One region of the Streptomyces sp. NPDC052064 genome, then DNA from elsewhere that is predicted to be linked to it. Evidence: riboswitches for the same ligand, from Rfam matches in the RefSeq annotation. Region 1 holds a riboswitch; each other region holds the start of a gene.

Evidence for each region. Region 1 has a riboswitch for cyclic di-AMP ahead of ACZ6TU_RS18685 (M23 family metallopeptidase). Riboswitches for the same ligand answer to the same signal wherever they lie in the genome.
Region 2: linked by a shared signal. The riboswitch ahead of ACZ6TU_RS34690 (M23 family metallopeptidase) and the one ahead of ACZ6TU_RS18685 (M23 family metallopeptidase) in region 1 are both predicted to bind cyclic di-AMP.
Region 3: linked by a shared signal. The riboswitch ahead of ACZ6TU_RS02500 (C40 family peptidase) and the one ahead of ACZ6TU_RS18685 (M23 family metallopeptidase) in region 1 are both predicted to bind cyclic di-AMP.

What each region holds. Positions count from the first base shown of each region.
Region 1 is NZ_JBVJJE010000006.1:337,682-344,739, reverse strand. Features, by position in the region: gene ACZ6TU_RS18690 (alpha-galactosidase) at 137-2,212, shown strand; cyclic di-AMP (ydaO/yuaA leader) riboswitch at 2,530-2,684, shown strand; gene ACZ6TU_RS18685 (M23 family metallopeptidase) at 2,689-3,621, shown strand; gene ACZ6TU_RS18680 (DUF6250 domain-containing protein) at 3,817-4,533, shown strand; gene ACZ6TU_RS18675 (SGNH/GDSL hydrolase family protein) at 4,679-5,464, shown strand; gene ACZ6TU_RS18670 (SDR family oxidoreductase) at 5,783-6,610, opposite strand; gene ACZ6TU_RS18665 (serine hydrolase domain-containing protein) at 6,820-7,058, opposite strand, start outside.
Region 2 is NZ_JBVJJE010000016.1:33,381-40,438, reverse strand. Features, by position in the region: gene ACZ6TU_RS34705 (DNA gyrase/topoisomerase IV subunit A) at 1-1,461, opposite strand, end outside; gene ACZ6TU_RS34700 (M16 family metallopeptidase) at 1,912-3,288, shown strand; gene ACZ6TU_RS34695 (M16 family metallopeptidase) at 3,285-4,673, shown strand; cyclic di-AMP (ydaO/yuaA leader) riboswitch at 4,866-5,029, shown strand; gene ACZ6TU_RS34690 (M23 family metallopeptidase) at 5,043-5,828, shown strand; gene ACZ6TU_RS34685 (GntR family transcriptional regulator) at 6,016-6,711, shown strand; gene ACZ6TU_RS34680 (HPr family phosphocarrier protein) at 6,885-7,058, opposite strand, start outside.
Region 3 is NZ_JBVJJE010000001.1:538,726-545,783, reverse strand. Features, by position in the region: gene ACZ6TU_RS02525 (ATP-binding protein) at 1-221, shown strand, start outside; gene ACZ6TU_RS02520 (LuxR C-terminal-related transcriptional regulator) at 218-961, shown strand; gene ACZ6TU_RS02515 (C40 family peptidase) at 1,009-2,076, opposite strand; gene ACZ6TU_RS02510 (hypothetical protein) at 2,498-2,851, shown strand; gene ACZ6TU_RS02505 (SLAC1 family transporter) at 2,829-3,842, opposite strand; gene ACZ6TU_RS02500 (C40 family peptidase) at 3,954-5,123, opposite strand; cyclic di-AMP (ydaO/yuaA leader) riboswitch at 5,132-5,304, opposite strand; gene pcrA (DNA helicase PcrA) at 5,595-7,058, shown strand, end outside.

The sequences.
Region 1 (7,058 bases):
GCATCACCCGACGATACGACATGCCCTGCCTGGGGCAATGAGTTGTCCACAGGCGTTGCCCGGAGCACCCGGAGCCCTCGATGATGTTGGGGCCTGGTCGCGCCTGGTCGGGCTTGTACGAATCTGTGAGGGCTTGATGCTGGACATCTCCGAAGACGGTCGTACGTGGGTGCTCTCGGGTCCGGCCAGTAGTTACGCCGTCCATGTCACCGACCGCGACGAGCTGCTGCACCTGCACTGGGGCCCCCGGATCGGCCTCGCCGACGCCGAGGCCCTCGCCGTCCGGCCGCTGCCGGACTACTGGCCTTTCGAATCCCCGCTCGACGGGCGCGAGGAGTATCCGGTCGAGGGCGGCCCCCGTTTCGTCCGGCCCGCCCTGTCCGTCCGCACCGCGGAGCGGCGCGGCACCGAGTGGACCTACGCCGGGCACGACGCCGAGGCCGACGAGCTGCGGCTGCGCTTCCGCGACGGTGACCTGACCATCACGCTGCACTACCGGATGCGCTCCTCGACGGACGTCGTCGAGCGCTGGGTGACCCTGGACAACCACGGACCCGCCGTCGAGGTGCTGCGCGCCGACTCCGCCACCTGGACCCTGCCCGACCGCGACACCTGGCGGCTGTCCCAGCTGCACGGCCGCTGGGGCGCCGAGTCCCGGCTGGAGCGCTCCGTCCTCACCCACGGCGAGAAGGTCATCGGCAGCCGCCGCGGCCACACCGGTCACCAGCACCTGCCGTGGGTCGCGCTCGACACCGACGCGACCGAGGAGAGCGGGGAGGTCTACGGTTGCGCCCTGGGCTGGTCCGGGTCCTGGCGGATCGCCGTGGCCCAACTCCCGGACGCGCGCGTGCAGATCACCGGCGGGGCGGGGTACGACGACTCGGGCCTGCTGATGCTCGGCACGGGGGAGTCGTACACGACCCCCGTCTTCGCCGGGCTCTGGAGCGACGGTGGCTTCGGCGGGGCGAGCCGCGCCTGGCACGCCTACCAGCGGGCGTACGTGATCCCGGACGCCGACCAGGACCGGCCGGTGCTGTTCAACTCCTGGGAGGCCACCGAGTTCGACATCTCGGAGGAGCAGCAGCGGGCGCTCGCCGAGCGGGCCGCCGCCATGGGCGTCGAGCTGTTCGTGGTCGACGACGGCTGGTTCGGGGCGCGCACCAGCGACCGGGCCGGGCTCGGCGACTGGACCCCGAACCCCGACCGCTTCCCGGGCGGCCTCAAGCCGCTCGCCGACCACGTGCACGGCCTCGGCATGCGGTTCGGGATCTGGGTCGAGCCGGAGATGGTCAACCCGGACAGCGACCTGTACCGCGCGCATCCGGAATGGGTGCAGTATCAACCGGGACGAAAGCGTACAGAGTTCCGCAATCAGCTCGTACTGAACCTGGCTCGCGAGGATGTCCAGGAGTACCTCTGGGAGCGGCTCGACGGTCTCCTCTCCAGCGCCCCGATCGACTACGTCAAGTGGGACTTCAACCGCTGCTTCACCGACGCCGGCTGGCCGGACGACCCCTACCCGCAGCGGCTGTGGGTCGACCACGTCCACGGCCTGTACGCCCTGCTGGACCGGCTGCGGGTCGCCCATCCCGGGGTGGCCTTCGAGTCCTGCTCGGGCGGCGGCGGCCGGATCGATCTCGGCGCGCTGAGCCGCACGGACCAGGTGTGGACCTCGGACAACACCGACCCGCTCGACCGGCTCGCCATCCAGTACGGCTTCAGTCAGATCCATCCGGCACGGGTCATGGCCGCCTGGGTCACCGACAGTCCGAACGCCATGCTCAACCAGCGGGCCAGTTCCCTGCGGTTCCGGTTCGTCAGTGCCATGGCCGGGGTGCTCGGGGTCGGTGGCGACCTCACGAAGTGGACGGAGGCGGAGCTCGCCGAGGCGCGGGACTGGGTGGAGCTCTACAAGGAGATCCGGCCTGTGGTGCAGCGCGGCGACCTGTACCGGCTGCGTCCGCCGGAGGGCGGCCTGAGCGCCGTGCAGTACGCCCTCGGCGACGAGGTTGTCGTCCTCGCCTGGCTCCAGGCGCAGCGCTACGGCGAGCCCGTTCCGGCGCTCCGGCTGCGGGGCCTCGACCCCACGGCATCGTACGAATGCCTCGAAACGGGCGAAGTTCACCGGGGTGCCGTGCTGCTCCATCACGGGCTGCGGGTCGGCCTGCGCGGAGATCTGGACGCCACCGTCGTCCGGCTTAAGCGTAAGTAGCCGTTCTGCCCGAATAGGGAGCGCTTTGGTTATTTCGACATAACGTGCCCCGATCGTAAAGGAAACGAGGTCGGGGTGCGTGAGCATCGTCATATTCGTGACGATGTGTTGTTGCCATGTGCACGTAATTTTGGTGCTGTTCAGGGGCATTGAGGAAAGCGGGAGATCGGAAATCCACGCTCCGTGACGGAAAATGTGCCGATGCGTCAAGAAAAACGCTGTCACAGGCAACCGCAAGCTTGTCCCTTTGCGTCTTGGTCGCTTACGTTCCACACCAATCCGGACGGACGCCTAATCCTGCCGCCGCCCGGAGCCCCACACACTGACCCGACGTACGGCAGGAGCGGGGGACCCACAGGTAAGACGCCTGTTCCGGTTCCCGGAACGGCTTGGGGTTAAGCCGCGCCTCGGCGCGGCCGGGCATCTCCAGCCCGCACCCGACAGCTCACCTCGCAGGCGACGGAGAGGAATTCGCCATGCCCGCGAAGGGTAAGCACCGCCGCCCGAAGACCCAGCGTTTCACCCGCTCCATCGCCGTCGCCGGAACCGGCGGGGCGGCTCTCGCCCTTCCGCTCATGGGGGCCGCCGGTGCCCACGCCGCCACCCCGCAGTCGGCTCCGGAAAAGGCCGTCCAGTCCGCTCCGGTCGCCGAGAAGGAGGCCGCCGAGAAGGCCACGGGCGCCCGCACGTACACCGTGCAGGCCGGTGACTATCTCGCGAAGATCGCCGACGATCAGAACGTCAGCGGCGGCTGGAAGAAGCTCTACTCGGACAACCGGGACGCCGTCGGCGACGACCCGTCGCTGATCCACCCGGGCCTGAAGCTGTCGATCGGCAAGAAGGCGGCGGGCGAGTCCAAGTCTTCGTCCCCGTCCTCGTCGAAGTCCTCGGCCCTCAAGCCGTCGAAGCCCTCGGCTTCCAAGTCCTCGGCTTCGAAGTCGTCCGCCTCCGGGTCGTCCTCGAAGCCGGCTGCCGCCAAGCCGGCCGCCGCGACCTCCAGCGGCTACAGCCTCCCGGTGGACGGCGCCACCGTCGGCACCCCGTACCGCATGTCCGGCAGCATGTGGTCCAGCGGCTACCACACCGGTGTCGACTTCGTCGTCCCGACCGGCACCTCGCTCAAGGCCGTCGGCGCGGGCACGGTCGTCTCCGCGGGCTGGGGCGGCGCGTACGGCAACCAGGTCGTCATCAAGCTGAACGACGGCAACTACGCGCAGTACGCCCACCTGTCCTCGCTCTCCGTCTCGGCCGGCCAGACCGTGAGCGCCGGACAGCAGATCGGCCTCTCCGGTGCCACCGGCAACGTGACCGGACCGCACCTGCACTTCGAGATCCGCACCACGCCGGACTACGGCTCGGACGTGGACCCGGTCGCCTACCTGCGCTCGCACGGCATCTCCGTCGGCTGACCGACCGCACGACCACCTGCCTGACACGCGACCGTTGGCCGGACCCCGATCCCCGGGTCCGGCCTTCGGTGTGTGCGCACCTTCCGGTCATCCCAAGGGATCGACAGCGGGCGGCAGTTGGGAGACAGTGATCCCGTCCGGAGCGCAAGCGCTTTCTAGAGCCTTCCAGGCGGATCCCCCAAGGAGACGTGTCCCGTGCCGACCACTCGCAGAGCGTTCGCAGCCCTGTCCGCCGGAGCCGCCCTGACGGCCCTCGTTCCGACGGGCGCCGCGTACGCCGCGCCCCGGCACCGCCGCCTCGTCGCCCACGACGACTTCTGCCACGGCCTCGCCCAGTGGGCGACCGAACTCCAGGGCGGCGGCACCGTCACCGCCTCTCGCGGCGTTCTGGAGATCGACGTGCCGAGCGGGGCGACCGTGTGGTTCAGGCGGCGGCTCGAAGGCCCTTACGTCCTCGAGTACACCGCCACGCCTGTCTCCGAGGGCGGGGTCAACGACCGGGTCTCGGATCTCAACAACTTCTGGAACGCGACCGACGTGCGCTCCCCGGGCGACCTCTTCGCCACGCCGCGGGGTGGGGCGCTGGAGGAGTACGACCACCTGACGACGTACTACTCCGGTTACGGCGCCAACTACAACACCACGACCCGGCTGCGGCGGTACGTCGGCGAGCCCGGCGTCCGGCCCTTGATCTACGACTACACCGAGCCGCTGCTGGTCCCCAACGAGCCCAATCGGGTCCGGATCGTCTCCGACGGCTCGACGGTCAGGTGGTGGAACAACGGGCGCCTCGTCTTCGACTACGCAGACCCGCGGCCGTACACCGGCGGGCACTTCGCCTTCCGGACCGTGTGGAGCCACTTCCGGATCACGGGCTTCCGGGTATGGCGACTGACTCCCCAACATCGCTGACGGGTGACGTATTCCGGAGTTGGCGAACACTTTGGGAGTGGCTTATCTCACCGCCCGTCAACCCCTGCCTACGGTCGCGTAGGTCACATTGGAGGGTGAATCATGAGCGGCTGTGGCAGACGATTCGAAGAGTGACAGCAGAGCAGTGATCGGGTCGTACGTGGCGGTGGGGGACAGCTTCACCGAGGGCGTCGGTGATCCCGGCCCCGACGGGGCGTTCGTCGGCTGGGCCGACCGGTTCGCCGTCCTGCTCGCCGACCGCCGGCCCGAAGGCGACTTCCAGTACACCAACCTCGCCGTGCGCGGGAAGCTCCTCGACCAGATCGTGGCGGACCAGGTTCCGCGGGCCGCCGAAATGGCCCCGGACCTCGTCTCGTTCTGCGCCGGGGGCAACGACATCCTCCGGCCCGGTACCGACCCGGACGAGGTGGCCGAGCGTTTCGAGCGGGCCCTTGTGCGGCTCACCGCCGTGGCCGGCACGGTGATGGTGACGACCGGGTTCGACACCCGTGGGATGCCCGTGCTCAAGCACCTGCGGGGCAAGATCGCGACGTACAACGGGCATGTCCGGGCCATCGCCGACCGGTACGGCTGCCCGGTGCTCGACCTGTGGTCCCTGCGCAGTGTCCAGGACCGCAGGGCATGGGACGCCGACCGGCTGCACCTGTCGCCCGAGGGGCACACGCGGGTGGCGCTCCGTGCGGGGCAGGTGCTCGGGCTGGAGGTTCCGGCCGACCCGGAGCAACCGTGGCCACCGCTGCCGGCGCGGGGGCCGCTTGAGGTTCGGCGGGACAATGTGCACTGGGCGCGGGAGTTTCTGGTGCCGTGGATCGGACGGCGGCTGCGTGGGGAGTCGTCGGGGGATCACGTGACGGCCAAGGGGGCTCTGTCGCCGGAGGACATCAGGATGCGGATCGCTTCGGTGGCGTAGGGGGACGGGTGCGGGTGCCTGCGGCGGCCTGCGGGGGTGCGGTGCGGGCGCCTGCGGCGGCCTGCGCGGGTGCCGTGCGGGTGCCTGCGGCGGCCTGCGCGGGTGCGGTGGGGTGCGCGTAGCGCCTTCGCGGTGGTGGTGGGTCGGGGCCGCGCCGGGGGGTGTCCGTCCTCGGAACGGCGCGATGGGGTCGAGTACCGACTGACTGTCCGCTGACGCGCCAACCGCTGCGGGCGGACACCCCCCGACACGTCCCCTTCTCGCCGTCGGCGGGTGCGGGCCCGTCGTGGCCGCCCTGGTGAGCGCGCCGCTTCGCGCTCAAGCTCCCACCGCGAGGAACTGGCGGGCGCCGCGCAACGTGGTGTGCAGCTTGCGCTGGGTGGCGCGGCTGTCGAGGCGGACGTCGAGGGCCCCGGGGAGCGCGCTTTCGGCCCGCAGGCCCACGGGCAGCCGGGAGACGTCGAGCCCGTCGCGCCTGGCTACAAGGGTTCCGAGCTCGTGGCGGCTCACGGCGTCGGACCCTGCCAGATGGTGTACGCCGTGTGCGTCGCAGCCCGCGAGTTCCAGCAGGGCGGCGGCCAGGTCGGCCACATGGACGGGACAGCGGACGTCGTCGGTGAACAGGACGCCGTTTCGGGTACCGGCCACGAGGTCGTGCACCATGCGTACGTGCACGGACTGCCGGTCGCCGATGATCAGCGAGGTGCGAGCGACAACGGCATCCGGGTGTACGAGGCGAACCCCTGTCTCCGCTGCGGCCTTGGCCGCGCCGTAGGGGGTGACAGGATCGGGCGGGCAGTCCTCGTCGTAGTGGACGCGTGCGCCGGAGAACACTGCGTCGCTGGATACATGGACCAGGCGGCAGCCGTACTTCACCGCAGCCATCGCCATGCGGACAGGGCCCTCGGCGGTGACCGCCCAGTCGGATTCGCTGCTCGTCGCGTTGACGACGAGGCGCGGGCGGACCTCAGCCCCGACTGCTTCGACGCGCTGGGGGTCCCGCAGGTCGAGGGCGTGCCATGCGACCCCGGGGGTGGTGCCGGGCCTGGTCGCGAAGGTCGCGGCCGTCGCGTGCCCGGCCGCTGCCGACCGGCGGACCAGTTCAGCGCCCAGGAACCCGCTACCACCGATGATCAGGACTGTCATGACGCGACACAGTAGTTCCATGTGCTCGGGCGTCACGCGCTTGGTGAGTGCCGTCTTCTCCACCCCTCGGACGGGACGATGAACGGCTCGACGATCTGACAGGCCATATGCGCGTGGCGGTCCTGACCTGGAAGTGCCCCACGGCCACCGCTGATCCGCTCACGTCGAGCTCGGTGAGCCCGGCGTGAGCCGGTTCGTGTCCTGCCTGTTCATTGAGCCGGCTCGGTCTTGTCAGCGACCTCGGCCTGCCCGCCGCGGAACACCTCCTTGACGAGCCTCTGCTGCGCCTTCTGGAACGCCTCGGCCGTGGCGGCGAAGTCGAGCTCGGCGTCCCCGGTGGTCAGGGAGGCGGTCAGGGTCGTACCGCCGTCGGGTGTGCTGTACATCAGAGCCCCCCAACCGAAAAAGCCGCCGTTGTGGTTGAAGATGGTGCCGCCGCCGTCCGTCT
Region 2 (7,058 bases), on a different contig from region 1:
GACCGTGGACAGTTCGGTGGAGACCAGCTTGCGCAGCTCCGTGTCCGAGTCGAGGATCCGGGTCAGTTCCTCGATCTCCGCGTTGAGCCGGTCCTTCTCCGTCTCCAGCTCGATGCGGTCGTACTTGGTCAGCCGGCGCAGCGGCGTGTCGAGGATGTACTGCGTCTGCACCTCGCTCAGCGAGAACTGCTCCATCAGGCGCTGCTTCGCCTGCGCGGAGTTCTCGCTGGAGCGGATGAGACGGATGACCTCGTCGATGTCCAGCAGGGCCGTCAGCAGGCCCTCGACCAGGTGCAGCCGGTCGCGCTTCTTGCCGCGGCGGAACTCCGAACGCCGCCGTACGACGTTGAAGCGGTGGTCGAGATAGACCTCCAGCAGCTCCTTCAGGCCCAGCGTGAGCGGCTGGCCGTCGACCAGGGCCACGTTGTTGATGCCGAAGGACTCCTCCATCGGCGTCAGCTTGTAGAGCTGCTCCAGGACCGCCTCCGGCACGAAGCCGTTCTTGATCTCGATGACCAGGCGCAGACCGTGCTCGCGGTCGGTGAGGTCCTTGACGTCGGCGATGCCCTGGAGTTTCTTCGAGCCCACCAGATCCTTGATCTTGGCGATCACCTTCTCCGGTCCGACCGTGAAGGGCAGCTCCGTGACCACGAGACCCTTGCGGCGGGCCGTCACGGGCTCCACGGACACCGAGGCCCGGATCTTGAACGTGCCGCGGCCGCTCTCGTACGCGTCCCGGATGCCGGACAGGCCGACGATGCGGCCGCCGGTGGGCAGGTCCGGGCCCGGGACGTGCTTCATCAGGGCGTCGAGATCGGCGTTCGGGTGCCTGATCAGGTGGCGGGCGGCGGCGATGACCTCGCGCAGGTTGTGCGGCGGCATGTTCGTGGCCATACCGACCGCGATGCCCGAGGCGCCGTTGACCAGGAGGTTCGGGAAGGCGGCCGGCAGCGCCACCGGCTCCTGCTCCTGGCCGTCGTAGTTGGGGTTGAAGTCGACGGTGTCCTCTTCGATGGACTCCGTCATCAGGCTCGTCGCCTCGGCCATCCGGCACTCGGTGTACCGCATGGCGGCCGGCGGGTCGTCGTTGCCCAGCGAGCCGAAGTTGCCGTGGCCGTCGACCAGGGGGACGCGCATCGAGAAGGGCTGGGCCATGCGCACGAGGGCGTCGTAGATCGACGCGTCGCCGTGCGGGTGCAGCTTGCCCATCACCTCGCCGACGACGCGGGCGCACTTGACGTACCCGCGCTCGGGGCGCAGGCCCATCTCGTTCATCTGGTAGACGATGCGGCGGTGCACCGGCTTGAGGCCGTCGCGCGCGTCGGGCAGGGCGCGGGAGTAGATGACCGAGTACGCGTACTCGAGGAAGGAGCCCTGCATCTCGTCGACGACGTCGATGTCGAGGATTCTCTCCTCGTACGAGTCGTCGGGCGGCGGGGTCTTCGTGCTGCGGCGGGCCATCGCTGCCGGCTCCTTGCTGAAGCGTGGAACGAGATCTGACGCCGACCATTGTGGACCGCCGCACTGACAACCGGGACCAGGACCCTGTCTACGGCCTCCCCGGCAGGGGTCTGCAGGCGGTCCGAGGGCGCCGCTCGTCGGGCCGCGGCGGCGGCCGGGCCCCGTCGGAGGACTGCCGTGGGCCGGCCTGTCCGTGGCCTTTCGTCCGGCGCCCTCCCGGCTCCGGCCTGCCTTCCGTGTGCCGGGATCACCGCGCGCGGACACGGTGGCCCCGGGCCCCGGGCCGGGCACGCTGTCGCCACCGCACACCGCCCCGGGCCGCTTCCCCCTCTCGCTCTCCGCGTACGCCCCCCGGGAACTTCACCAGGGCCCCGCAGACTTGCATACAGTGGCAGGACTCGCCAGGAAAACCGCGGTTTGAACGACCGCGCCGCGATCGAAGGGACGTACATGCCCATGGGTCACACGGCCACCGCCCAGGCAGGCTCCGGGGGCCTGACAGCGACCGAGCACCGCCTGGCCAACGGCCTGCGCGTGGTGCTCTCCGAGGACCACCTGACCCCGGTCGCGGCGGTGTGCCTCTGGTACGACGTCGGTTCGCGCCACGAAGTCAAGGGGCGTACCGGCCTGGCTCACCTTTTCGAGCACCTGATGTTCCAGGGTTCCGCCCAGGTGAAGGGCAACGGCCACTTCGAGCTCGTCCAGGGCGCGGGCGGCTCGCTGAACGGCACCACCAGCTTCGAGCGGACCAACTACTTCGAGACCATGCCCGCCCACCAGCTGGAGCTCGCCCTCTGGCTGGAGGCCGACCGCATGGGCTCCCTGCTGGCCGCGCTCGACGACGAGTCGATGGAGAACCAGCGGGACGTCGTCAAGAACGAGCGCCGGCAGCGCTACGACAACGTTCCCTACGGCACCGCCTTCGAGAAGCTGACCGCCCTCGCCTACCCGGAGGGCCACCCCTACCACCACACCCCGATCGGCTCGATGGCCGACCTGGACGCGGCCACCCTGGAGGACGCCCGCGCGTTCTTCCGCACTTACTACGCGCCGAACAACGCCGTGCTCTCCGTGGTCGGCGACATCGACCCGGAGCAGACCCTGGCCTGGATCGAGAAGTACTTCGGCTCCATCCCCGGCCACGACGGCAAGCCCGCGCCCCGGGACGGCACGCTGCAGGAGATCATCGGCGAGCAGCTGCGCGAGGTCGTCGAGGAGGAGGTCCCGGCGCGCGCCCTGATGGCCGCCTACCGGCTGCCGCACGACGGCACGCGCGCGTGCGACGCGGCCGACCTGGCCCTCACCGTCCTCGGCGGCGGCGAGTCCTCCCGCCTGTACAACCGCCTCGTACGGCGCGACCGTACGGCCGTGGCGGCCGGCTTCGGCCTGCTGCGGCTCGCCGGGGCGCCCTCCCTGGGGTGGCTGGACGTGAAGACCTCCGGTGACGTGGAGGTCCCGGTCATCGAGTCCGCCATCGACGAGGAGCTCGCCCGGTTCGCCGAGGAGGGCCCCACGGCCGAGGAGATGGAGCGCGCCCAGGCCCAGTTGGAGCGCGAGTGGCTGGACCGGCTCGGCACGGTCGCGGGCCGCGCCGACGAGCTGTGCCGGTACGCCGTTCTCTTCGGCGACCCGCAGCTCGCCCTGACCGCCGTGCAGCGCGTGCTCGAGGTGACGGCCGAGGAGGTCCAGGAGGTCGCCAAGGCCCGCCTGCGGCCCGACAACCGCGCGGTGCTCGTCTACGAGCCCGTCGCCGACGAGGCCGGCGCCGACACCACCGAGGACACCGCAGCCGCGGCCATGAACGAGAACGAGGAGGCGGCCAAGTGACCGAGCTCGCCACGATGGACTTCCACCCCCGGCCGCAGGCGGGCGAGGCCAAGCCGTGGGCCTTCCCGGCCCCCGAGCGCGGCACGCTCGGCAACGGGCTGACGGTGCTGCGCTGCCACCGCCCCGGCCAGCAGGTCGTCGCCGTGGAGGTGCTGCTGGACGCACCCCTGGACGCCGAGCCGGCCGGCCTCGACGGCGTGGCCACGATCATGGCCCGGGCCTTCTCCGAGGGCACCGACAAGCACTCCGCCGAGGACTTCGCCGCCGAGCTGGAGCGTGCCGGCGCCACCCTCGACGCACACGCCGACCACCCCGGCGTCCGGCTCAGCCTGGAGGTGCCGGCCTCCCGGCTCGCCAAGGGGCTCGGCCTGATCGCCGACGCGCTCCGGGCACCCGCGTTCGCGGACAGCGAGGTCGAGCGGCTGGTCCGCAACCGCCTCGACGAGATCCCGCACGAGCTGGCCAACCCCGGCCGCCGTGCCGCCAAGGAGCTCTCCAAGGAGCTGTTCCCGGCGGGCTCGCGCATGTCGCGGCCCCGCCAGGGCACCGAGGAGACGGTCGCCGCGATCGACTCCGCGGCCGTACGCGCCTACTACGAGAAGCACGTCAGGCCCGCCACGGCCACCGCCGTGGTCGTCGGCGACCTCACCGGCATCGACCTCGACGCCCTGCTCGGCGACACGCTGGGCGCCTGGACCGGCTCCGCGGCCGAGCCGCGCCCGGTACCGCCGGTGACCGCCGACGACACGGGCCGGGTCGTCATCGTGGACCGCCCCGGTGCCGTCCAGACGCAGCTGCTGATCGGCCGTATCGGCCCGGACCGGCACGACCGTGTGTGGCCCGCGCAGGTGCTCGGCACGTACTGCCTCGGGGGCACCCTCACCTCCCGCCTGGACCGTGTGCTGCGCGAGGAGAAGGGCTACACCTACGGGGTGCGGTCGTTCGGCCAGGTCCTCAGGTCCGCCCCGGACGGGACCGGTGCCGCGATGCTCGCCATCAGCGGCTCGGTGGACACGCCCAACACCGGCCCCGCCCTCCAGGACCTCTGGACGGTGCTGCGCACCCTCGCCGCCGAGGGGCTGACCGACGCCGAGCGGGACGTCGCCGTGCAGAACCTGGTCGGCGTGGCGCCGCTGAAGTACGAGACGGCGGCGGCCGTCGCGAGCACACTGGCCGACCAGGTCGAGCAGCACCTGCCGGACGACTACCAGGCCACGCTGTACCGGCAGCTCGCCGCGACCGGCACCGTGGAGGCCACCGCGGCGGCCGTCAGCGCCTTCCCGATGGACCGTCTGGTGACCGTCCTCGTCGGTGACGCGACGCAGATCAAGGGCCCGGTCGAGGCCCTGGGCATCGGCGAAGTCTCGGTCGTCGCCGCCGAGTAGGCGCACGCGCGCGCAGGGGCCCTGGTTGTCTTCTAAGGCACCAGGGCTCCTTTATGCCCGAATTAGTGCGGAGGTTGCCTGTCTGCCCTGTGGGATGCGCTACAAAAACCGGGATCCGTTTGGGAATTGAAAGTGGCCCCGCTTAGGTTCGTCCGGGCTGTTCGTCAGGCAGTGCGCCGCACCCGCGGCACCGGACAGTCATCGCCGAGTCCCCGTACGGCGCGAGCCAGGGGAGCCGGGGACCCAACGCAGTCCCTGGGGTGAATCGGACGCCCGCGCGAGCCGCGAGGGGGTCCGTAGGAGACCTTCCTGCTCCGAACCCGTCAGCTAACCCGGTAGGCGAGAAGGAAGGAAAGGACCAGCCACTCCATGGCGTTCACCCGCGCCACCGGGAAGCACCGTCGTCCCAGCCGTATGCAGCGCGGCACAGCCCGCGCGGCGGGCGTCGCGGCCCTCGCCACCACCGGCGTCATCGGCACCGTGGCCGCCCCGGCCTTCGCCGCCGAACCCGCCGCCGAGCAGACCGGTCTCACCCCCGTCGTCACCATGGGCGACACCGTGGCCCAGCAGATCGACGCCCAGGCCGCCGCTCAGCAGCAGGCGGCCGAGGAGGCCGCCGCCAAGAAGAAGGCCGAGGAGGCCGCCCGCAAGCGGGCCGCCGAGGCGGCCAAGGAGGCCAAGGAGGCAGCCGAGAAGGCCCGCGAGGCCAAGGAGCGTGCCGCCCGCGAGGCCGAGCGCAAGCGCCTCAACACCTTCGTGCCCCCGATCTCCGGCTCGTACGTCTCCACCGGCTACCAGGCCAGCAGCGGCCTGTGGTCCTCCGGCAGCCACACCGGCGTCGACTTCCACGCCGCCAGCGGCACCTCCGTCCACGCGGTCGGCAGGGGCACGGTCGTCGAGGCCGGCTGGGGCGGTTCCTACGGCAACCAGATCGTCATCAAGATGAACGACGGCACCTACACCCAGTACGGCCACCTGTCGTCCATCAGCGTCTCGGTGGGCCAGCAGGTCACCCCCGGCCAGCAGATCGGCCTGTCCGGGGCGACCGGCAACGTCACCGGCGCGCACCTGCACTTCGAGGCCCGTACGAGCCAGGAGTACGGCTCCGACATCGACCCCGTCGCCTACCTCCGCTCGCACGGCGTGAGCGTCTGACGGCGTAGCACACCGCTTCCCGAGGCCCCGGCTCCCCGAGCCGGGGCTTTCGGCGTTTGTGACGCCCGACTGTCCAAAAAATATCCATGGATTCCGGTCCGCCGTCGGAAATTCCGGCTCATTGCAATAGAGTCACGGAACACGCGTCACTCGTCGACGTTTCACGGGGATTAAACGGAGGTCGGTCATGCGTATTCCCGCGCACTCGGTGTGCACGGCCATCCGGGACGACATCGTCGCGGGTGTCTACGAGCGCGGCAGCCGGCTGACCGAGGAACTCCTCGCCCGCCGCTACGGTGTCTCGCGCGTCCCCGTCCGGGAGGCCCTGCGCACCCTGGAGGCCGAGGGCTTCGTGGTGACCCGGCGACACGCGGGCGCGTGCGTCGCCGAACCCACCGAGCAGGAGGCCGCCGACCTGCTGGAGATGCGGATGCTGCTGGAGCCGCTCGGCGCCGCCCGCGCCGCCCAGCGCCGCACCGAGGCCCATCTGAAGGTCCTGCGCGGCCTGGTCAGGCTCGGCCAGGAGCGCGCTCGCCGGGGCAACAGCGACGACCTGCGCTCCCTGGGCGGCTGGTTCCACGAGACGCTCGCGCAGGCCTCCGGCAGCCCCGCGCTGACCTCGATGCTCACCCAGCTCCGCCACAAGATCGCCTGGATGTACACCGTCGACGCGCCGGCCGGTCCCGTGGAGTCCTGGACCGAGCACGGCGCGATCGTGGACGCGGTGGCGCGCGGTGACAGCGAGCGCGCGCGGGCGGTCACGGCGCTGCACGCCGAGCGCGCGACGGCCGCGCACCGGTTGCGTTTCGGCTCCGCCGGGGAGCGGGCCGAGCGTGTGAGGAACTCGCAACATCCCGTAAACACGGCGAGCCTGCGGCATTAACACGGGAGCCGTATACAAAGAGCAGGTAATTCGCGGGGGATTATTTCTGCTGCCCGAGAACGGGAAATCAACGACCCGCGACCGGAAATGGCGAAGGGCTCGCCCGATGAATTCGGACGAGCCCTTCAGGGTGCACCGGAACAGAGCGCTCCGGATCAGGCGCGAAAGAATGCTCAGACGGTCTCGGGCAGTTCCTCGAGACCCTCCGAGACCAGCTTCGCCAGCCGGTCCAGGGCGGCGTCCGCACCCTCGGCGTCGGAGGCGAGGACGATCTCCTCGCCGCCCTGGGCACCGAGGCCGAGGACGGCCAGCATGGAGGCCGCGTTGACGGGGTTGCCGTCTGCCTT
Region 3 (7,058 bases), on a different contig from region 1:
TACAGGTCTTCGCCGAGGTCGAGGGGAAGACGGTCTTCGTGTCCGTCCGGGATCGCGGCCCCGGCTTCGACCTCGACTCGATACCCGCCGACCGGATGGGTGTCAGAGAATCGATCATCGGCCGTATGGAGCGCAACGGCGGCACGGCGCGGCTGCGCGCGGTGCCCGACGGCGGCACGGAGGTCGAGCTGGAGATGGAGAGGGCGGAGAAGACGTCATGAGCGACCCGACCGAGGCGAACGGTACGGCGGGATCGGCGGAGGCGGCCGGGCCCGGGGAGCCGGGCGGTGGCACCGGCGGGCGTCGTGTGCGCGTGGTCCTCGTGGACGACCACCGCATGTTCCGTACGGGGGTCCAGGCCGAGATCGGGCAGACCGAGCAGACCGGTGTGGAGGTCGTCGGCGAGGCCGCGGACGTCGACCAGGCGGTCACGGTCATCACCGCCACCCGGCCCGAGGTGGTCCTCCTCGACGTGCACCTGCCCGGTGGCGGCGGTGTCGAAGTGCTGCGCCGCTGCGCCCCGTTGATGGCCGACGCCGAGCAGCCGGTCCGTTTCCTCGCGCTGTCCGTGTCGGACGCCGCCGAGGACGTGATCGGCGTGATCCGCGGCGGGGCCCGCGGGTACGTCACCAAGACGATCACCGGCACGGACCTCGTCGACTCCATCTTCCGTGTCCAGGAGGGCGACGCGGTCTTCTCCCCGCGGCTGGCCGGGTTCGTCCTCGACGCCTTCGCCTCCACGGACGCGCCGCCGGTCGACGAGGACCTGGACCGTCTCACCCAGCGCGAGCGTGAGGTGCTGCGGCTCATCGCCCGGGGCTACGCGTACAAGGAGATCGCCAAGCAGCTGTTCATCTCCGTGAAGACGGTCGAGTCGCATGTCTCGGCGGTCCTCCGCAAGCTCCAGCTCTCCAACCGGCACGAGCTGACGCGGTGGGCGACGGCTCGCCGGCTGGTGTGACGCGGGAAGACCGGGCCGCCTGACGACGGTGCTGCCGCCGCGCCCGGTCAGACCACCCGGGTGGCGCCCGTGAACGGCATCTCGTCGAGCGGGGCGACCCGGACCGGGGCGGACGGGTTCGGGGCGTGGATCATCCGGCCGTTGCCCACATAGATGCCGACGTGACTGATGCCGGCGTAGAAGAACACCAGGTCCCCGGGGAGGAGTTCGGAGCGGGAGACGCGGCGGCCCGCGTCGATCTGGGAGTACGTCGTGCGGGGCAGGGAGACGCCCGCGGAGCGGTACGCGGCCTGGACGAGGCCCGAGCAGTCGAAGGCGTTCGGGCCGGTCGCGCCCCAGACATAGGGGCTGCCGAGCTTCTGGTAGGCGTAGGACACGGCCGCGGCCGCACGGGAGTTGGGCGCCTCGGCCGCGGCGGATCCCGGGGCGGCCAGGGTGCCGCGCGGGCCCGTGGAGGAGCGTGAGGCACGGTCCGTGCCCGGCGATTCTCCGAGCCTGGAACGTTCCTGCGCGCTGAGCCGGGACAGCAGCTGCCGCGCGGAACCCAGCTTGCCGGTGACGGTCTTCTTGTGCCGCTTCAGTTCCGTCTGCCGCGACTTCAGGGACATCAGCTCGATGTGGGCGGCGCCCCGCAGCTGCTCGATCTCCCTCAGCTGCTTGCGTACGCGCGTGACGGCGGCGTTCTGCCGGTTGCCGGCCCGCTCGACGAACTCGGCGTTCTCCAGGTACCGGTCGGGGTCGTCGGACAGGGCGAGCTGCATCGCGGGGTCGAGGCCGCCGGCGCGGTACTGCGCGGCGGCGACCGAACCAAGCGCCTCGCGGGCGGAGTTGAGCCTTTGCTCCTTGCGCGCCGCCTGGTCCTGGAGGCCCTTCAGCCGCTGCCCGGCCGCCTCGGCCTTCTCCTTCGCGCCGTTGTACTTCTCGGTGGCGACCTCCGCCTCCCGGTACAGCTTGTCCACCTCGGCCTTGACCTGGCCCGGGGTGAGCTGTGGTTCGGCGTGCCCGGTTCCGTCGAAGCCCGTCGCCGTCGCCGCGCCGGCGAGGGCGATCGTGGCGGCCGTACGGGCCTTGCTGCCACCGATCGAGCGCTGTCGGGGCTTGCGGTGCGCTGCCAACTGGAGGCCACGTCCTTTCCTCGACCGCCGGTGAGTGCGTACGGCCGCCAGGGGAGCGGACAGCGGCCTGCGCGCGTCCGGCGACGGCCCGCACAGGGGAAGCGGACCGCCGCCGGACCTTCTCGGCGGTGGTGCCCGACTGCCGCCCCTGGCCCGGGCGGCGGTGGGGAGCCGGTCACCTGGTGGAGGACGCTAAACCCCGGGGTGGCGGGCCGGTGGCAGGTGCGCGGAACTGTTCCGAGAGGACCGGTGGTGACCGTATGCGACCGTGATCCCGCCTCGGCGTCGTCGGCTCCACTCAGCGTGATGACCGATGCGTCGAATCGTGGGCGCATGACGGTGATCGGGTGCTATGGGGCGCATATATGCATCCGTGGGCCGGTGTCGGCGGCCCGGGAGCCCCTGATTAGGCTCCGGCCTCATGGACGTACTCATCCACCTCTTCGTCGGCCTCCACATCATCGGCATCGCATCCCTCCTGGGCGGTTTCCTCACCCAGATGAAGGCGATGGGCGAGGGCACCGCCCGCTACACCCCCGCGATGCTGCACGGCGCGCTGACGATGCTGGTCACCGGTGTGATCCTGGTCGGCCTCAACCAGGCCGACGACCAGTCCGTGAACAACATCAAGATCGGCGTCAAGCTGGCCCTGCTGATCGTGATCCTCGGCCTGGTCTACGTGAAAAGGGACGACGCGAAGGTGGACAAGGGCCTGTTCGGCCTGGTCGGGGCACTGACCACGGCGAACGTCTTCATCGCCGTGCTCTGGACCTGACCCGGCCGGGCATGACGTAGGCCCGGGCCGAGGCGACCGCCCAGGCGGTGCCCCCGAGCCACGCGGCCACCGCGACCCACAGCAGGGCCTCCCCGAGGCCGTCGAGCCAGGAGACGTCGAGGACGGCGGCGACGGCCAGTGCCGCCGCCGCCGTCTTGGCCCAGGTGAACACGGTCGCCCAGCGGCGGATGTCGGTGCGGGGCCGGGGCCGTAGGAACTCGGCGGTGAGCAGGACGGCGCAGCAGGCCAGGGCGAGCACGAGCAGCACGACGGTCGCGTGGCGCAGGACACCGCGGTCGTCGTCGTTCCACAGGTACAGGCGTGCGCTGTCGGAGCTGATCAGCCGCGCCCCGGCCAGCGCCGAGAGGGCCGGCGCCCCGCCCGCGAGCCAGTGGTCGCCGCACCCCTCGGCCACCTGCCGCACATCGAAACGGGCCAGGGCGAGCACGTACAGCACGAGCCCGAGCCAGAAGAGCACCAGCGCCGCGTGCGAGAGCCAGGCCGCCGACTCGGCCGCGGCGAGCGTGGCGCCGAGCACGGCGAGCCCCTGCGTGGCCATGCAGCGCGCGAACACCGTCCCGGGCCTGCGTCGCTCCCCGTCCTGCGCGGGGAGGACGAGCGGCACGGGCCAGAGCAGTACGGCCAGTACCAGCAGTGCCGCGGCCAGAGACTGCGAGCCGGCCGCCGAGAAGCCGGTACCGAGGACGGCCGTCGCCGCCACCGTGGTGAGGGCGGTCGTCGCCACGGTGTCCAGAAGGCCCGGCACCCCCGCGTACGCCCGCCACCTGCCGCCGGCCGGCAGCAGCCGCAGGGTGAAGTCCGCGGCGAGCATCAGCCAGGCCGCGCAGGCCAGGCCGAGGGCGACGCGGGAGAGGACGTCGTACCCCGCCAGATCCAGACCGACCGCCAGGGTGCCGGTCGCCAGCACGGCGGCACTCGCGGACGGCGCGCGCTGCGCCCACCAGGCGGTGGAGGGGGAGGGGCCGGACATGGGGCCGATGCTAGGAGGCGCCGCGCGCGTTACCGGCGGGGCACGCGCGCGGGCGCCTCAAAAACGCGCGAGCGCCCTCACGCGCGCGTGCCCTCAGTGCCGTACGGGCCCTCAGGCCGGCCGCACCACGCTGTGGATCGACGACTCGCCGTCGTAGTAGATCGACTCCTCGCGCACGTAGGTGCCGGGCTTCGGGGCGTGGATCATCATGCCGTTGCCGATGTAAATGCCGACGTGGGTGATGTCGTCGTAGAAGAAGATCAGGTCACCGGGCTGGGCGGCGGCCAGGGAGACCGTGGTGCCGGCGTTGACCTGGTCGTAGGTCGTGCGTGGCAGGGTGACGCCCGCGGCCTTCCACGCGGCCTGGGTGAGGCCGGAGCAGTCGTAGGAGCCGGGGCCGACGGCGCCCCAGACGTACGGCTTGCCGATCTGGGCGCGGGCGAAGGCGAGCGCCTTCTCGGCCTTGGTGGCGTACGAGGAGTCGGCCGGGGCCGTCGAGGAGGAGGACGAACCCGACGACGAGGACGAACCGCTCTGCTGCTGCTGGGCGGCCTCCTCCTGCGCCTTCTGCTGCGCGGCCTGCTGCCGGGCCAGCTCGGCGGCCTTGCGGGCGGCCTCCTGCTGCTTCTCCCTCTCGATCGCCGCGAGCCGCGCCTTCTCCTCGGCGGTCAGCTTCGACAGCAGTTCACGCGCGTCGGCGAGCTTCCTCTGGACGGTCGCCTTGGCCGTCTTCAGGTCGCCCTGCGTATCGGTGAGCGTCTCGAGGCTCTCGGTGGCCTCCTGACGCTTCTTCATCGTCTCGGACTGCTGGGTGACGTAGTTGTCGACCGCGACCTTCTGGCGGCCGGTCATCCGGTCCATCAGCTGGGTCTGGTCGAAGTAGTCCTGCGGGGTGTCCGCGAGCAGGAACGTCGCCGTGTCCGGGGCGGAGGCGCCGGTGCGGTACTGGGCGGCGGCGAAGGAACCAAGTTCCTCCCGGGCCTCGTTGAGCTTCTGGGTGCGCTTGGCGACGTCGTCGAGGAGGGTGTCGACGCGCTTGCGCTGCTTGGTGGTCTTCTCCTTGGCCGAGTTGTACTTGTCGGTCGCCGACTCGGCCTGGCGGTACAGGTCGTCGACCTTCTTCTCGACTTCCTCGAGACTCGGCTTGTCGTCGGCCTCGGGGGCGGCGTTGGCCGACTGGGACAGCAGGGCCACGGATGTGAGGGCCGCCGTTGCGAGGGCGGGGGTCCGTATGCCTGCGACGCGCGTACCCGCGGGACGCGACTTGCGGTGCGACGCCAAGGGAGGCGACTCCTTCCATGCTCCGCCTACCGGGTTAGCTGTCGGGTTCGGGCGGGTACTTCGGAAGGGTTGCCCTACGGCCATCTCCGTGAAGGAGGCGGGCCGATTCACCCCAAAGTTCTCGGTTGGGTCCCCGGCTCCGGCTGCCGCTGCGGCACACCGGACTCGGCGGAGGCCGCGCGGCCCGGCGACGTTCGCCGGTGGGGGTCGTGCGGCCTGCCCGCACGGTAGCCAACTCGTGTGGCCCTTGTGAAGGTTGATGGGTGATATGCCCGATACATTTTCGTGACCTTATCCCAGAGCGTCGCCGATAGTGATCGATCTCGGGGGGTTGGTCACGAGTCGTCCATGAATGTGACGGCCGTAGCAACCTGTGATCATGTGGCGATGCAGGGTGACGAGGGGGTCCGTTCGGTGATGTTCTCAGGGCGGCGGCGGGCTGTCAGTGGGGCGCCCTAGACTCGGAGAGCGATGAGCAGCCTCTTTGACGACAGCTTCCTGGCGGACCTCCAGGCCCAGCGGGGCCCCGCGGACGAGCCCCCGCCGCCACCCGAGGACGATCACGTACCGGAGCCGGTTCCGGACGATCTGTTCGGCGGGAAGTTCGACGTGCCCCCGGACCGGGACGCCTACTACCGCGACGGCGCCCCGCGCCCGGTGGTGGACACCGCCGCCCTCCTGGAGGGGCTGAACGACAACCAGCGCGCCGCCGTCGTCCATTCCGGTTCCCCGCTGCTCATCGTGGCAGGCGCCGGGTCCGGCAAGACCCGCGTGCTCACGCACCGCATCGCCCACCTGCTCGCCGAGCGGGGCGCGCACCCGGGCCAGATCCTCGCGATCACCTTCACCAACAAGGCCGCGGGTGAGATGAAGGAGCGCGTCGAGCAGCTCGTCGGCCCGCGGGCGAACGCGATGTGGGTGATGACCTTCCACAGCGCGTGCGTGCGCATCCTGCGGCGCGAGAGCAAGAAGCTCGGCTTCACGTCCTCCTTCTCGATCTACGACGCCGCCGACTCCAAGCGCCTGATGGCCCTGGTCTGCCGCGACCTGGACCTCGACCCCAAGCGCTTCCCGCCGAAGTCCTTCAGCGCCAAGATCAGCAACCTGAAGAACGAGCTGATCGACGAGGAGGACTTCGCCGCCCAGGCCTCCGACGGCTTCGAGAAGACCCTCGCCCAGGCCTACGCGATGTACCAGTCGCGGCTGCGCGAGGCGAACGCCCTCGACTTCGACGACCTGATCATGACGACGGTCAACCTGCTGCGCGCCTTCCCGGACGTCGCCGAGCACTACCGCCGCCGCTTCCGCCATGTGCTGGTGGACGAGTACCAGGACACCAACCACGCCCAGTACGCCCTCGTCCGGGAGCTCGTCGGCACCTTTGAGCACCCCGTCGACGTACCGCCGGGCCCGGACGACGTCCCGCCCGCCGAGCTGTGCGTGGTGGGTGACGCGGACCAGTCGATCTACGCCTTCCGCGGCGCGACCATCCGCAACATCCTCCAGTTCGAGGAGGACTACCCGGACGCGACGACGATCCTGCTGGAGCAGAACTACCGCTCCACCCAGACGATCCTCAGCGCGGCCAACGCGGTCATCGAGCGCAACGAGTCCCGCCGCCCCAAGAACCTGTGGACCAACGCGGGCACGGGCGCCCAGATCACCGGCTACGTCGCCGACACCGAGCACGACGAGGCGCAGTTCGTCGCCGACGAGATAGACCGGCTCACGGACGCCGGCGAGGCGAAGGCCGGTGACGTCGCCGTCTTCTACCGCACCAACGCCCAGTCCCGTGTCTTCGAAGAGATCTTCATCCGCGTCGGCCTGCCCTACAAGGTCGTCGGCGGCGTCCGCTTCTACGAGCGCAAGGAGGTCCGGGACGTCCTGGCCTACCTGCGCGTGCTGGCCAACCCGGAGGACTCGGTGCCGCTGCGC